DNA from 4 places in the Metasolibacillus sp. FSL K6-0083 genome. Region 3 is predicted to be linked to each of the others. Evidence: riboswitches for the same ligand, from Rfam matches in the RefSeq annotation. Region 3 holds a riboswitch; each other region holds the start of a gene.
The links. A riboswitch is a leader RNA that binds a small molecule or an ion and turns the genes downstream of it on or off. The one in region 3 is predicted to bind thiamine pyrophosphate.
Positions count from the first base shown of each region.

Region 1 (4,221 bases), 450 kb from region 3:
GGAAAATTTCGCCTTTGTCTTCAATCATCGAACTTCCTCCCCACACGAATGTCGGCGGATAGTGCCTTAGCCATGGATCCGACTTTGCAACAGAAAGTATATGTTCCTCAATCTCTCTAGATACCTCTTCATAAGTTTCATTAGGGTAGTAGTGAACAGTAATCCATAGTTTACATTCGTCAGCTATAAAAGCGGGCTGTCTTCCACCTTCAATAACAGCAGGGTTGATTGTATTTGTACCAGGTGGAAATCCTTCATATTGCTTAGTAACCGCCCAATGGCGCTCTAAATCTTGCAATCCTTCTATTATTTTCATCATTTTTTCAATGGCACTTGCTTGCAATAGTCCGCCACCTGCGTGAATCATATTTCGTCTCATAGCATCATGAAATGTTTTAGCACTTTTTATCGTAATCCAACCCGTGATTACCCCGCCTTGACCTTGTATATGTAAATCACTCGTATCAACAACAAGCGCAAAGTCGGCTTTATATCCTCGCTCACAACATTGAAGTGTACCAGCCTCTCCGACTTCTTCTCCGATGACAGATTGGAAAATGAGATCGCCCTTCACCTCAAATTTTGCCTCATGTAAAAGTTTTAATGCAAATAGGGCCCCTGCAATTCCTCCTTTCATATCAGCTACGCCCCTACCTATAATAGCCTCTTCAGTTACTATTGGATCAAAAGGATTCGTTAACCATTGTTCGTCATCTCGTATTTCAGCTACATCAACATGCCCATTAATAATTAAACTGCTATATAATTCAGGTTCCGTTCCTTTTTTCACCCCAACGACATTGGGGTCATCTGGATACACATCCCATATATCAATTTCAAAATTAAGATTTTTTAAATAATTTGCGATAAATTGTTGAATATTTTTTGTATTTCTTGCAGGTGGTGCGGGTGTTTCAAACTTTATAAGTGTAGTAACCAAATCAATCAATTCTTGTTTGCGATTTTCTACTTGAAGCATCAATCTCTCGATATTATTTGTCACAACATTCCCGCCTTTTTTGTAATAGAGAAACCACTTGCGAAAAGAAGTGGTCTGAAATCTATCAATTTATTTTCATGAACCGCTTCTTTCTACTAGGATGTACTAGTTTGTAAGTAGTAATACACCCTCTCTAGTGGTCAGATTCTATTTAATTATTCTTTTCCTGTCCATTCGATTATTATTTACACCAAATCAATATTAAATTTTTGCTAATTCTTTTACTGGCCACATTGAAATGTTTTCAGCCATATCCCAGAACATATATTCAAAGTAACTTGTTTTCACAAATATTTCTTCTAGTTTATTCAGTTCATCTTCTGGCTTTCCTTGTGCAATCTCATTGATTAAATCGATGCAATCTTCAGCAATTTTAGTAAACCCGTCAGAAGAATACATTTTAACCCAGTTTCCATAGAGTTCATGCTCTAAAGAATTTGGCCATTCAGCTAATTTTTTACCAATCCAATTGTAACTCCATGCACATGCTAATACTGCTGCAATCGTATTCTCTACTCCGCCTAACTGTGCTTGGCTAAGCATATAGCTTGTATACGCTGTCATTGTAGCAGATGGCTCTGTATTTTCTAATTCTTCGTTGGAAATCCCAAATTTCGCTGCATACTCACGGTGTAAATCCATTTCAAAATTCATTGTTCCATGCAATAAATTTGCAAAAATAGTCATTGTTTTTAAATCATTGGCTTTGGTACTCCCTATTGCGAAAACTCTAGAGTACTCTATTAAATACACATAGTCCTGCTTCATATAATGTATGAATTTTTCCTTCTCAAGAGTCCCTTCCCCAATCCCCTTTACAAAAGGATGTTCTAAATAACTATTCCATACAGGCTGCACTTTTTTAAATAAACGATCAGAAAATGTCATTGAATTTACTCTCCTTTGTCATTACTAAAATATAATTGAGTAGGGGGAGCGATGAACTCCTTACCTCTCAAACCTACGTATGAATTTGTATACGGTGGTTCAATTAAACAGAAAGAGCTTTGTTTTGTTTGGCAAGCTCACCTAATCATACCTAGCCTTCTGTGAGATTTGCCTTACTCAAATCTGTGTCTTGTCTTCAGAACTCTCTAGATTCAGCCCCTTTCTTTTTAGATAACCCTTATTTTTGTCATGGAAACTCGGAATTTGCACCTGAGAGTATATGCGTATACTAGGCACAAAAAACCCATTCCTGTAGTATAAGGAATGGGTTAATGTATATAACAAAATATATGCACATATTTCACCATTACTTCCCTACGCTAGTACGACCTAGATCAGGTTCAAAGGGTCAAGACTTGTCTCTCTCAGCAAAATTATGCTCCCCTAGTAATTTGAATATTTGATTGTATCTAGCTAATCATAGACATAATTGTTTGTCAAGTGGCCGCTTACAGTTACTTTCCTTTAAAACAAAATAAACAGCTCATTGTGATAAGGATTATTAATATAAAATAATCTCTAGATTAGTATTGAGAATATAATATTAATGCACCGTTCAACTAGCTTGTTATCTTTTGCTGCAACTTGTCAATATAGACATATAAAAAGTCGCTTAACACACAAAAGTTTCTAAATTCACGTAAATGCTTGTACTCCAATATATCACTAGTTAAACTAGTAATATAAAGTATAAAAGGATGGTGGCTTTAATGACGAATGAACAACCAATCGAACATGAGAATAACGAAACGATTAAAGCAGTAGAAACGCTTTTTGTCAATGAGTTTACGAATGGTGTATTAGATCCAAATAAGCCGATGCTTGGTCCGCTCCGAAATGGCGGGACAATTATTGCCAACACAGCACCTGGCTGCTGGGGACCAATGCTAACACCTGAAATACGAGGCGGGCATGAAGTAACAAAACCGGTATACATAGAGGGTGCTGAAGTTGGAGATGCACTTGTTATTAAAATTAAATCAATTCAAGTAACGTCCATTGCGACTGCATCTGGTACGGATGAAGCACTGCCAGACCGTTTCATAGGTGACCCATTTGTGAAAGTAAAATGCCCTGGCTGCGGCAAGCTACATCCACAAACGAAGGTTCAAGGAATCGGACCACAGGCAATTCGCTGTGCAATTTGTGATACAGCAACTGCGCCATTTGCTATTACAAATGGTTATACGATGGCTTTTCACCATAATGAACAATTAGGTGTGACAGTGGGCAAGGACGGTGCGCGAAAAATTGCGTTAGATGCTAATCATTATATGCGAATACCTGAAAACTCGAAGCAAAATCCTGTCGTAAGTTTAGCGCCTTCTGATTTAGTTGGCGTGTTAGCAAGAATGCGCCCATTTTTAGGGCAGTTAGGCACAGTGCCTTCAAAAGCGCTACCTGATTCACATAATGCGGGTGATTTTGGTGCGGCATTAATCGGTGCACCACATGAGTTTATTTTAACTGAGGAGGAATTAGTCTCACATAAAACCGATGGCCATATGGACATTAGCCGCGTACGTCAAGGAGCTACTATTATTTGCCCTGTAAAAGTGGATGGTGGCGGTGTTTATATCGGTGATATGCATGCAATGCAGGGCGATGGTGAAATGGCGGGACATACGACAGATGTTGCCGGCATTGTACAATTACAAGTAAGCGTGCTAAAAAAAGTAGCTATCGACGGACCAATTATTTTAGCGAATGAAGAAGATTTACCATATACTGCAAAGCCATTCACGAAAGAGGAAAAGCGCTTAGCACGAGAGCTAGCAGAGGAATATGGATTAAAGCAGCTAGAGGAGGCATTGCCTATTTCGGTTGTTGGAACGGGCGTCAATCTAAATATTGCAACGGATAATGCGGTGGAACGGGCAGCAGCCTTACTAGATTTATCTAGCGATGAGGTGAAAAATCGTATTACCTTAACAGGTGGCGTCGAAATTGGTCGACTACCGGGTGTGGTCACAGCAACATTCCAAGTACCGAAAACATTGCTAAAACAAGCAAAAATATATAAGCCAGTAAAACAGCAGTATGATTAAGGATAGGGGGCTGTCCGAAAAGTGAATATCTTTTCGGACAGCCCCTGCTTCTACATTAACTATTTGCTAAAAATGCTTGTACCTGTCGCTTCGTTTTCAGCACAAAAAACTGCTTCTGCAATGACCTGTCACAAAAGGGTCGTCTCAAAAATGACTTTCTAGATGACCTCTTTCCTTTTGCAGAGATGCCGACAAAAAACTACAGCAACCTGTCATCACGTTTGA
Region 1 covers NZ_CP152046.1:2,279,208-2,283,428, reverse strand. Annotated here, with positions in the region: gene MHB51_RS10580 (acetylornithine deacetylase) at 1-1,003, opposite strand, end outside; gene tenA (thiaminase II) at 1,202-1,888, opposite strand; TPP riboswitch at 2,244-2,344, opposite strand; gene MHB51_RS10570 (acetamidase/formamidase family protein) at 2,659-3,996, shown strand.
Region 1: it holds a riboswitch for thiamine pyrophosphate, as region 3 does, so the genes downstream of both, tenA (thiaminase II) here and tenA (thiaminase II) in region 3, are expected to answer to the same signal.

Region 2 (4,221 bases), 1.8 Mb from region 3:
AATCTCCCACTTATCCTTAAGTCGATTTTCACTCAAGTCTTGAATTGGGTGTCTTACTGCCCGTTTATGCGGAATAAACCTTCTAAGTAGCCGACAGGATTCGTCTTCGTTCCTTCAACATAATCAAAACGCTGTAAAGCCAATCACCTGTTTTACCAAATTTTTTGGGCTAATGTCGCGACTTGCTGTGCGTCTCCAATGCTGCTTCTCTCAGTCTCATTTTCCCTGCTCCTTGAAATATGGCTACCTTTCTTTATTTCTAAATAATATTTCCATTTTAATATAATTACAGTAGAAAGAATACTCTACTTTAAATAGGGTGCTAAACAATTTAACATGAGTAGTATGGGTTTTTATCTATACAAATAGTTTTTATCGTTTTTCCAAGCAAGCTTTTCAGTTCTTTTTTCAGCACTTCGATTAAATGAAGCCCTGCATATCCTCCACCGACGATAACAATTGTTTTCATTATAAAAACTCCTCCTTTTATCCATACAATGAATAACAAGGAGGAGTTGTGACATAGCTATTAAAAACTTTTATTCATTTAGTTTTTTTGCTGAAGAGATGAAAATTTTTTAACTGTTTCCTCTATATTTTCACTTTGACAAATCGCGGAAATAACCGCAACGCCATCCGCCCCTGCTGTCAGCACCTGTTCAGCACGCTCCGCTGTAATACCACCAATTGCAACAATTGGAAATGTAGGATATGTCGCTCTCGCCTTTGCTAAAAATGCGACGCCTGCTGGCTCGTTTGCATCTGCCTTTGAAATAGTTGCGAAAATTGGCCCAATGCCAACATAATCAGCTCCACCTGCTACAGCAGCCTGCATCTCGTCCTCATTGTGAACGGATACACCGATTATTTTATCGGGTAGCTGCTGGCGAATTTTCACTAACTTCATATCATCCTGTCCAACATGAACACCATCAGCATCAATAGCTAGTGCTAGTTCAATGTCGTCATTAATAATAAAGGGAACATCATATGCAAGGCAAAGTGCCTGACAGCGCTTTGCAAACTCTAGTAGCGCAGCACCTTTAAGTGCCCCTTCTCCCTTTTCACGCAATTGAAAAATGGTTACACCAGCCTGTAATGCTTCTTCTAAAATATGAAGCGGCTCACGCTGACAATTTATAGTACCCATAATAAAATAAACGGCTAGCTTCTCACGTTTCAATGCAGCTTCACCTGCCCTTTCATTTGCGCTTTACGATACGCAAAATGATTCGTTGGCCCATGTCCATTTCCAATATTTAATGGGTGTGAAATCGCTGCTTGAATGAAATGCTTTGCTTCTATAATAGCATCACGTAAAGCATAGTCCTTTCCTAAAAATGCTGTTAAAGCTGCGGAAAATGTACAGCCTGTCCCATGTGTATGCGGTGTATCAATGCGTTCACTGCTCATCGCAAAGAAGGAGCCGTCAGCAAAATATACCATATCAACAGCTTCCTCCCCCTCTAAATGACCGCCCTTCATCACCACACATTGCACACCAAGTTCTAAAATTTTCTTTGCCGCTATTTCAATATCTGCAACTGTTGTAATTGTAATGCCTGTAATTTCTTCAGCTTCTGGAATATTCGGTGTAAGGACGGTTGCAATAGGTAGTAACTTCGTTTTTAATGCATAAATCGCCTCTTGCTGTAACAAGCTTGCGCCACCCTTTGCAATCATAACAGGGTCTACAACAAGCTGCACACTTTGCTTGCGTAGCTCTACCGCTACGGCTTCAATAATTTCTGCGGAAAATAGCATACCCGTTTTTACAGCAGTTACTTGTAAATCCTCAAAAATCGCGTTCATTTGGGCAACGATAAATTCAGGGGAAGCAGCTAAAATATCCGATACACCAAGGGTATTTTGAGCTGTTAACGCTGTAATCGCAGATGTGCCATAAACGCCTAGCTCCTGAAATGTTTTTAAATCTGCCTGTATGCCTGCCCCACCACTACTATCTGAGCCAGCAATTGTCATAACAATATTCACATTCATCAGCCTTTCGCATATTTTTCTAAGCCATTTAATACTTCTACTTGGAACGAGCCGATATATGTTGAATTGTGCTCCGCTTCTTCAGCTATTACCTTATACGTTTGTAAAAGCGATGCCAAATTGGCTACCGGTCCTCCTTCAAGTGTTAGCGCCGCAGTACATAGTGCACTTAATAAACAGCCTGAACCTGTAACGAATGTCATGCGCTCATGACCACCCGTTACTTTTTCTACAATTTTTCCATCTGTCACAATATCTGTCGCACCTGTTACAATAACAATTGTAGCATATTTTTTGGCTATTTCTTGCGCAACAGAAATGGTATCAATATTTCCTTGCCCACTATCGACTCCTTTTGCTTGCCATTCTACACCAGCTATGGCAGCAAGCTCCCCTTCATTGCAGCGAATTAATTGGAACTGCACTTGCTGCAATAGACTTTGAATTACTTGCTTGCGATAGTTCGTTGCACCAACCCCTACAGGGTCTAGCACAACAGGTATCCCGTGCTTATTCGCCGTTTTTCCTGCCGCAAGCATCGCAGGAACTTTAGATTGGTTTAATGTGCCGATATTAATTAATAAGCCGTTCGAAATGGAGGTCATTTCCTCCACCTCACTCACTTCATCAGCCATAACTGGTGAAGCACCAATTGCTAAAAGTCCATTCGCTGTAAAATTTGCTACTACGTAATTTGTTATACAGTGAATAAGTGGATGCTGTTGTCGAATTTTACCTATCGTCATCGTTTGCAACCTCTTTCTCCAAGTTTTTTATTTTCCGGAAAGCTCTATCGACTAATTTGAAGCTCATTTCTTTTTCAAACCTAGCCGAAAAATGAAATCTAAAATTAGCACTCGATAATAGTCGACAAAAAAAGCCCTCTAAACATAGAGAGCGTCAAATACAAGGAAAAATTACTACCGTGTACTTTGCTCCCTACGCCAGTGTTAACTGAACAGGTTCTAAGGGTCAGGTTTTAACCTTCTCAACGCCAAAAGCGTCCCCCTGCAAATTGTTGTCATTCATTATCGTAGCACTAGTTGCGAATTTTTCCAATAGATAATCTATTTTTCTTGCTAAAGAGATATAATTTGAATCTTTTTCTCCTACCACTCGTTCTATTATAGCAAGAGGTGATTATATGAAAAAATGGCTTTCCATCGCAGCAGCTATTGCTATTTTTTATGGCGTGGGCTATTACTTTCTTGACAACGAAATAAATAAAGGTACTTCCCCAAAAGCAAATGGCACAAATGATTTTTTAATTATTTTAGGTGCAAAGGTACGACCAACTGGTGAGCCTTCCTTATCCTTGCAATATCGACTTGAAGCGGCAAACGATTATTTACAAAAACACCCGCATGTACAAGTCATCGTTTCAGGCGGTCAAGGAGATGATGAGCCCGCAACAGAAGCATCTATAATGGCAGACTATTTAATAAGTCACGGTATCTCAGCAGAGCGTATATTACTTGAAGAAGACTCCACTTCTACATATGAAAATTTACTTTTTTCAAAGGAGCTATTACCAGAGGACATTACAACAATTACGATTGTATCTAACGACTACCATTTGCAACGTGCTAAATTTTTAGCGGAAATTATTGGGTTAGAAGCGGACGTGCTTGTAGCTAAAACACCAACATCCGTAGAAGTGAAATCAAGAATGCGCGAGCGACTCGCGCTATTAAAAACATATATATTTAAGCGATAAAGACGTATATTACTTACGATAGGCGCGTCGCCCCGCATATTCAACGCATTGATAACACACTTTGATGCGCTTTTTTACCCCATTTCAATAATTGCGCAAATCTGGCATTCTTCGGGGGTTGTCTGAAAGGTTCATATTGTTTTGACACCGCATTGAAATAAAGGTTTTCATCCCTTCCCTTTTACTGAAGGATAACACTGCTTAAGCCAATGTTTATCACATTTTTAAAGAAGGCGTTCTCTGTTTATATAAATCAATATTTTGTGAAACATCATCGCTACTGTCCAAAATGCTGGCTATGCACAGCTTTTGGGACAGACCTATTTTTTTATGTAATGATTTATTTGATGAAAAAACTCTTTTATCTTTGTTAGCAAAGAGTGCATTTACAACACCTTTAGTTCTTTTCTACTAAATATAACATAAAAAAATAGAGGGCGTCCAAAAACCATTTGGGGACACCCTCTTTGTAAAGTGTTTAATGATAAATCATCGTCAATATT
Region 2 covers NZ_CP152046.1:723,398-727,618, forward strand. Annotated here, with positions in the region: gene MHB51_RS03275 (hypothetical protein) at 332-469, opposite strand; gene thiE (thiamine phosphate synthase) at 548-1,183, opposite strand; gene thiD (bifunctional hydroxymethylpyrimidine kinase/phosphomethylpyrimidine kinase) at 1,180-1,995, opposite strand; gene thiM (hydroxyethylthiazole kinase) at 2,001-2,747, opposite strand; TPP riboswitch at 2,921-3,021, opposite strand; gene MHB51_RS03295 (YdcF family protein) at 3,146-3,718, shown strand.
Region 2: it holds a riboswitch for thiamine pyrophosphate, as region 3 does, so the genes downstream of both, thiM (hydroxyethylthiazole kinase) here and tenA (thiaminase II) in region 3, are expected to answer to the same signal.

Region 3 (4,221 bases):
TTGGGATATTTTGAGAAATAACGAGAAACGGCATAACGATTTCCCGTGCAGTCGGCAAAATATGTAACATTGTTGCGACACTAATACCTAACACAATGGCTGACGAAAAACCGACGAATACAAGCTTTATCGTCGCCAGCATATGCGGGAAAATGGCGGGGAAAACAATGAACATTTCCTTTGCGATAACGGAAGGTGCAGGTAGTACCCATACTTCAATCTGCAACAGCTTCACTGCTATTTCCCAAAGAGTAATTGCGATTAGAAGAGCTAGCACCGACTTCCACATATTTTCTATTCTCATAGCTGTTTCCTCACTTCATTGCGTTCGCGATAAATTCATTTGTAAATGCTTGTTGAATATCTACTTCACCGATAATCTGATGCTTTACCATAAATTCCGCAAAGTTTTCCCATCGACTTGCCTCTTGAACACCCCAAGCCTCTGCACCTTCTTTATAGTGAGGAGATAGCCACTCCTGACTGCGTCTCACAAGCTCTGGCTGAAGGTCGGGCTCTGCAGCAATTAAAATATCCGCCGATTTCTGTGGGTTATCAATTGCAAACTCATAGCCTTTATATACAGCATTAATGAAGGCTTGCACTGTATCAGGATTATCTTCAATCATTTTATCGTTCGTAATAATAAGGGGTGAGTAAGTATCTAACTCTGGCGCATAATCAGTCGTTTTAATAAAATGCATATCCGCATCACGAATCTCACCTTCAATACCTGTCCATGCATAAAAAATACTGACAAAATCGATGTCTCGCTCTAGCGCTACAAAATAATCTGTATTGCCGACTTGTACCGTCTCAATTTTCGAAGCATCTCCACCTTCTTTATTCATAACAGCCTGTAAAGAAGCTTTTTCTAATTCCGAGCCATATGCACCGTATATATGCCCTTCAAAGTCTTTTGGCGTTTTAATTCCCTTTGCCTTTGGCGTATAATAGCCTCCAGTGTTTTTCTGAATAATCGCAGCGATTGAAACAATAGGAAGACCTTCTGAACGCGCTTGCGTTACTTGATTTTGAAAGCTAATTCCGAATTGCCCCTTGCCAGACCCTACAATTTGCTCCGCACGTACCTCGCCTGGCAGCATAATTTCAACGTCTAAGCCTACTTCTTCAAAAAATCCTTTTTCCTTTGCTACATAAATTCCTGTATGATTTGTATTTGGCGTCCAATCTAAGAACAGTTGAACCTTTTCATTCCCTTCCTTTGTCTGACAGCTCGTTAAAAGGAAGATTAGTGATAATAATGCTAAATATTTCAAGACTATTCGCATGGCAATATATCCCCCACCTATGACTTCACTTTCTCATCACGCTGTGATAACCATTTTTCAAATGTATAGGACATCTCCCAAAATGCTAGTTCATATTCCTTTGCGATAATAAATTGTTCCTTCACCTTCTCTTTTTCTTTTTCGTTCATATCCTCCACAAGTGAGTTTAATAAATCAATTTGAGCCTGTGTTGCCTCTTGGAACCAATCGCTCGCATATGTCGCAAGCCAATTGCGATAAATTTCAGTTTCTGGATTTGCGTGCTCATAAGCCTTGCCAATATCAGCATATAGCCAATAGCATGGCAACATAGCCGAAATAATATAGGCTAAATTTCCATACATTGTTGAGCGATATAAATGTGATGTATAGCCGTAAGCAGTTGGTGCTGGCTTGAAACTTTCCATATCTTCCTCAGTAATATTTAATATTTTCGCATGTGCTTCATGCACCCCTAATTCAGCTTGTGCGGTATTGCGCGCTTTTTCTGCCAGAAAAGCGGTAATCGCGAAATCCTCTGCTTGTGCCGCTGCCAGCGCATGAATTTTTGCATAATGGTTCAAATAATAGATATCTTGCAAAATATAATTTTTGAAAATTTCAAGAGGTAAATCCCCCTTCACAATGCCTTGTACAAATGGGTGATTTAAGCTTTTCTCCCAGCTCTCCTTTGTTGCTAAACGTAATTCATCAGTAAATTTCATAAAAAAACCCTCCTAATTTGTTCTTTTTCTAAAAGGAACACTAGTAGGAGGGTTTCGTTTTTGAATGAAGTAAGCAAATATATGCCAAAATACATCGTTATTAAACGAATTCATTTCCCATCTACTTCCCTCCGCTCGTACTAACGAGATCAGGTTCTAAGAGTAAGTCTCAGCCATTATTTGGCACCCCTAGTAGAAAAAGAATCATATTTTAATTTCAAATCCATCATAACGCATTAAAATTAAATGTCAAATATTCTTTAAAATAATCAATCTATTTAATTGAGAATAGTTATCACTTATTGTATAGTAGATAGTGACATACAAATAAGTGAGGAGAAGATATAATGCAAATTTACTGGACGAAAATAAATAAGATTATTGAAGAAACGCCTGAGGTTAAAACATACATGCTGGACCTTCCAGAGGGCTTTACATGGGAAGAAGGCTCGCACACCCATTTCGCACTAAAGGGATTTAATGCTGGAGAAAAGCCAAACCGCGCGCTCATCCGCCATATGTCAATCTCCACTTTACCGCACGAAAATTCAATCGGTATTACAACACGCATTAAAGAACAATGCTCTGAATTCAAATCGATTTTAAAAAATATTGAAATTGGCACTGAAGTAGCAATCTTTAAAACACATTCGAATGTACCGCTAAAAAGAGATAATAAAAATATTTATCTGCTATCATCTGGTGTCGGCTTAGCTACTTTTAGACCACTTGTACTTGATTATTTAGAGCGTGCAGACAATGTGAATCAAATTCATTCACTAAATATCGATTCCACAAAGGATTTCTTATTCCCAAATATTTTTGAATCTGCACCTGCCAAGAAATTCATCGCACAGTTCGTCGATAATCGCAAAGACTATTATGAAGAAGTGAAAAATCTAGCCGCAGACAAAGAAGGTTTATTCTACGTTGTTGGCAGCGATGAATTCCTTGCACAAAACATTGAAATACTACGTGAACAAGGCATCCAGCCTGAACAAATTATGCTCGACAAGCACGCACAACAACGTGCTGAGTTTTTATCATTGGATTTACCAGTTTAATATATCTTAGTGAGGAAGCGTTCAAAAAGTGTGCTAAAGCACTACATTTTGGACGCTTCATTTGTGGAGTTGACCGAAAATCCATTTTTTGTCACTGTATTGAAATCAATGTTTTCATCGCTTCCCTTTTACTGAAGGAGTACACTGCTAAAGTCAATGTTCATCCCATTTTTAAAAGAGGCGTTTTCTGTTTATATGTATCAACATCTTATGAAATATCATCGCTAACTGTCCAAAATGCCGGCTATGCACGGCTTTAGGACAGCCCCTATTTAACAAAGTAAATAAGTGGAGAAATAATATTCATGCATTAGATTGATTTTAGCGAGTGGCGAGACGACACGCTGATAAAGGGAGACCTAGTCTAGTACCGCCGCAACATATGTGCGAGCGACTGAGTGGGCAATATCATGTTGGTCTAAACCTCAGTAGTTGTCACTACCGTTGGCAATTCCTATCGTTTAAAAAATCATCTAGTTCTAGATGGCAAGTGATTTTATACATCATTAAGTGAGCGTTTTTGTACATAGTTTAATGGAAATTTGTATATCTTCAACGGCAAAGCGGATAAATATAAATGTTTTATTAATCTTGACCAATATTAAAGTCCACTTTATAATAAAGTAAACTTTATAATATAAGGAGGTTATTAATATGAAAAAAAATAAAGATGAATTATTTGAACTCGTTACTGAAATAAATGACATGCATTATACGATGAATAAAATCATCATAAAAGAATATCAATCTTTACTAGATGATAATCTTTCTAGGAATCAAACAATTTTAATGGATATTGTTAAAGATTACGGAAAAATTTCTATTGGAGAAATTGCTCGACTAATGAAAATAACATCAAGCGCTGTTGGACAGATTGTTAATAAACTTGAAGATGGAAATTATTTAGTGAGGACTATTAATTCACAAAATAGACGTGAAATACTTGTGCAACTGACAGATAAGGGAACTCGATATTTTGAAAAAGAAGAAAAAATAAATCGTCAAATTATTAATCGTATTTACACACAAATGGAATTGAGTGAAATGGAAGAACTCAAAAGGATTATCACAAAGCTAAGTAACATTGTAGAAAAGACATATACAAAACAAGATGAGGAGGAAAACAATCATGACTAACACAAAGGCTAACTTAGAAAGTTT
Region 3 covers NZ_CP152046.1:2,724,754-2,728,974, reverse strand. Annotated here, with positions in the region: gene MHB51_RS12820 (ABC transporter permease) at 1-304, opposite strand, end outside; gene MHB51_RS12815 (ABC transporter substrate-binding protein) at 315-1,292, opposite strand; gene tenA (thiaminase II) at 1,310-1,996, opposite strand; TPP riboswitch at 2,106-2,197, opposite strand; gene MHB51_RS12805 (dihydropteridine reductase) at 2,344-3,060, shown strand; gene MHB51_RS12800 (MarR family transcriptional regulator) at 3,715-4,197, shown strand; gene MHB51_RS12795 (serine hydrolase domain-containing protein) at 4,190-4,221, shown strand, end outside.

Region 4 (4,221 bases), 550 kb from region 3:
CACGTTCAAAAGCAGATTTTGCTACAGTACACAATTTTTCCTTATCGGCATAGCCTTCACCAACAACGAAAGAGATGCCTGTATCTGCAAAATAGCCGTTGTAGGAGCCTGATACATCAATATTGACTAAATCGCCCTCTTGAATTACTTTATCACCAGGGATACCATGTGCAACCTCGTGATTCACACTAATGCAAGTATACCCCGGGAAATCATACTCTCCTTTAGGTCCAGACAGCGCACCTGCCTCCTCAAACATGCGTCCAGCTATTTCATCTAGTTCTTTTGTTGTAACACCTGGCTTCGTAGCAGATTTCATCGCCTCACGGATTTCCGCGACGATACGACCAATCTTTTTAAACGCATCTAATTCTTCTTGAGTAGTTACAATCATCTTAAACGCCCTTCCTTTAAAGAAAATCTTTAATTACTATACCACAAATGTACAAATAAATTGTATATTGGACTTCCACCAACAAAATTATAAATTTTCTGAAGATTTTAATAATTAAGCATTTACTCAAACGCATGAGGTGATGCAATGACAAGCTTAGCTATTTATTTTGTATTATTTATCATCCCTATTTTCATTTTAACATCTATCATTGTTAAGTTATTACTTAATAATTTTAAAATGACAGAAACAAGGTTATTAAGTATTGCGTTACTAAGTTTTTGCTTTGTATTATTGGGAAGCTTTTTACGTTATACTTCCTCATTTCAATACGTCCCATTTTATACTTCGATAGTAATTGGTTTGGGTATTTTAGTTTTCCTTTCTACTCTTTTGCATTTAGTGTATGTATTACTAGTGAAATATTGCCACCTTCAAACAAGTTGGTTAATCGATATTCTTTTTTACATGCCCGTATTATTTCACGTAATTGCCCTTTCTTTAGGCTTTCGTTTATCTGCTGATATTTTTTATAAGCAAGGTCTTTGGATTTATCAAAGTATGTATGCGGAGAAACGACGTATTAAAGCATTATTAAAAGAAACGCTTTAGGAAGCAACCGTGCTAAGTCGGTATTTTGGTCGTTTTTGGTATTGCTTATTCAAATCAATTATGCCAAGGCGTAAAATTTAAAATAAGCATAAAGCTAATTTTTCATTGTACTGAGGAGAAGCTCGATTTTTGAGACAGCCCTTTCTTCTTTGCTAAAATCATCAATTATAAATGGTTTGATTAGGAGGTTTTTTTATGAATAGGCTTTCCATATATTCAATAATTCTTGCAGTTTTAGGCATGCTATTTTTTATTCTTTCAAGTGTGTCAGTAGGGTGGAATAGAAGTATAGCTACGCCTGGAGGACCACCGCCTCTTACTACTTGGGAGGTAACCTTGTTTTATATATTTTGTGGCGTAGGACTGCTTTGTTTTATCTTGAGCTTTGTAGTGGGGGTTTTAGGCTTCAAAATGAAAACAGGGAGTAGATTATTAAGATATATAGGTCTTCTATTAGTCCCAATTATCCTAATTTGCTCAATATCCTTTGGACTGCTTATTGCTATAGCTCTTGGCTGAAAATTTCATTCATTTTCATCAACTACCAAAGGGAGTTGTCCGAAAAGTCTATTTTATTTTGACACCGCATTGAAATCGATGTTTTCATCGCTTCCCTTTTACTGAAGGATAGCGCAGCTAAAACCAATGTCCATCCCATTTTTAAAAGAGGCGTTTTCTGTTTATCGCGTATTAACAAATTTGTTTGCGACGAGTAACCGCAGAAGCAGGCTGTAAGACCCCCACTTCAAAACAGCAGATAAAAACAGGATGTTTAAGTGGGGGATCAAACAGCCTGTAAAAACTAAGAATGAGGCCAACACGATGTTGGTCACACAAGCGTTTTCGCAGGATGCGAAGATCCTAGCTTGTGTTCCTCTATCACCAATCAGTGGGGGGCAAAGCCCCCACTGATTGAAGGTTCACTTTATAGGAATCAACATTTTGTGAAACATCATCGCTACTGTCCAAAATGCCCGCTATGCACGGCTTTTTGGACAGCCTCCCTACCTCTATATCAAATATTCGCTAAAATGCTGTACCTATCGCTTCGCTTTCGGTACAAAGTGGTCGTCTCAAAATGATTTTTCAGATACCCCCTTGATATTTTACTTTATGCTACCTTTAATAGTCTTGGCGCAGTTGAAAACAATAAAGAGCCTACAATTATTGTTAAAATAGCAGACGGAATCATATGTGTTGCATTATAAATAATTGAGTAAATCCATGGGTTTTGGTCTCCTGCATATTGAGAGAAGAACACAACACCTGATAACACATGCGTAATAAACGAAAGAGTAGCACCGAGCAAAACGCCTATCGTCATATATTGTGTAATCGCTTTTTTATTTTTTTCATGAAGCGCATTTAATAGTGGCTTGCGCATTACTGCTGCCAAACCAACTACCGTTGAGGCTAGCCCAAAATCTAAAACGGCCTGAAACCAATGCAAAATATAGCCGCCCATCATCGCACTGATTATCCCCTCAAGAAATCCTGTTGCCATACCAGCAAGTACACCATGTCTAAACGCTACTAATACAATTGGTAGCATGCCAAAGCTTATTGAGCCGCCCTGTGGAAGACTAAATGCCAGCTTGCCTAAAATAAAGCTAAGTCCTGCCATAATCGCGATTTCCATTAAAATTACTAAATTTTTATTGTTCATAACAAGTCTCCTTTCTTTTGTTCATTGGAACCAAGAGGAAGAATAGAAAACAAAAAAGCAATGTTAGGACAGAGCCTAACATCGCTTAGAAGTCGGTTTCTATCCACATCCCTACGCAAGCTTTAACTTACAGGTTCAAAGAGTCAGTACAACGAGTGTACAATCTCAGCCGACTTAATCGGCTCCCCTTGTGGTCATATGATGATTTATTTGTTAGAACAGTTTCATTGTACTGAATATCGCTTTGTATTTCAATACGTTTTAGTGGATTACTGAAAGTAGTTAACTAATGCATATCTAGTTATTCAGCTACTGGCTTTTTCAATAAGCCAACAATAAGCGCTGTGACAATGGAACCTACTATTACTGCTAGCAAGTATAGGATTGGGTTTCCTTCAACAACAGGGAAAACGAATACACCACCATGTGGCGCAGGAAGTCCAATACCAAATATCATCGTTAATGCCCCTGCTACTGCTGCACCTATAATTGAAGCTGGAATCACTCGGACTGGGTCTGCTGCTGCAAATGGAATTGCGCCCTCTGTAATGAAAGATGCGCCCATAATATAGCATGTTTTCCCTGCATCTCTTTCCCTTTTGGAAAATTTGCGTTTGAAAAATGTTGTCGCAAGTGCTAAACCTAATGGTGGCACCATACCCCCTGCCATTACTGCTGCATGTGGTGCAAAATTTCCCGCATCAATCATAGCGATACCGAATGTAAAGGCCGCTTTATTAATCGGTCCACCCATATCAACTGCCATCATACCACCGAGCAATAAACCAAGCATAACTAAGTTTCCTGTCCCGAGGCTAGATAACCACGATGTAATTGCCTCATTTACCCCTTTTACAGGCTCAATTATAATGTACATCATAATAAGTCCTGTAAATAAAATGCCAAATAGAGGATAAAGCAGTACAGGCTTAATTCCTTCTAGTGACGTAGGCAATTTATCAAATACTTTTTTCAGACCAAGCACTAAATAACCCGCTAAAAACCCTGCAATCAAACCACCTAAAAAACCTGCCCCACCTGTTGCTGCCATGAAGCCACCAACCATCCCCGGTGCAAAGCCTGGTCGGTCTGCAATACTCATCGCGATAAATGCCGCTAATACTGGAATCATTAAACCAAATGCATTACCACCACCGATTGTGTTCAATGCTTCGGCAATTGGATGATAAGAAGGATCTGTCGGGTCAAATGCTTTAATTCCAAACATAAACGATATTGCGATTAAAATACCGCCACCAACAACAAACGGAAGCATATTTGATACACCATTCATTAAGTGCTTGTAAAAGCCTGAGCGCTTCTCCTTTTCTGTTCCTTCCTGTTTTCCTGTTGCTGTATGAATAGGTGCATCTTGCTCTAACGCACGCTCAATTAACTGCTGCGTTTTTCGAATGCCATCTGCTACTGGCACTTGAATCACATGCTTCCCAGCAAAGCGTGCCATCTCAACCTGTTTATCTGCCGCTACAATAATAGTCGTCGCTTCCGCAATCTCCTCTGCCGTTAGCGCATTTTTCACACCTGTTGA
Region 4 covers NZ_CP152046.1:3,270,482-3,274,702, reverse strand. Annotated here, with positions in the region: gene map (type I methionyl aminopeptidase) at 1-394, opposite strand, end outside; gene MHB51_RS15285 (hypothetical protein) at 542-1,006, shown strand; gene thiT (energy-coupled thiamine transporter ThiT) at 2,118-2,672, opposite strand; TPP riboswitch at 2,764-2,871, opposite strand; gene MHB51_RS15275 (fructose-specific PTS transporter subunit EIIC) at 2,974-4,221, opposite strand, start outside.
Region 4: it holds a riboswitch for thiamine pyrophosphate, as region 3 does, so the genes downstream of both, thiT (energy-coupled thiamine transporter ThiT) here and tenA (thiaminase II) in region 3, are expected to answer to the same signal.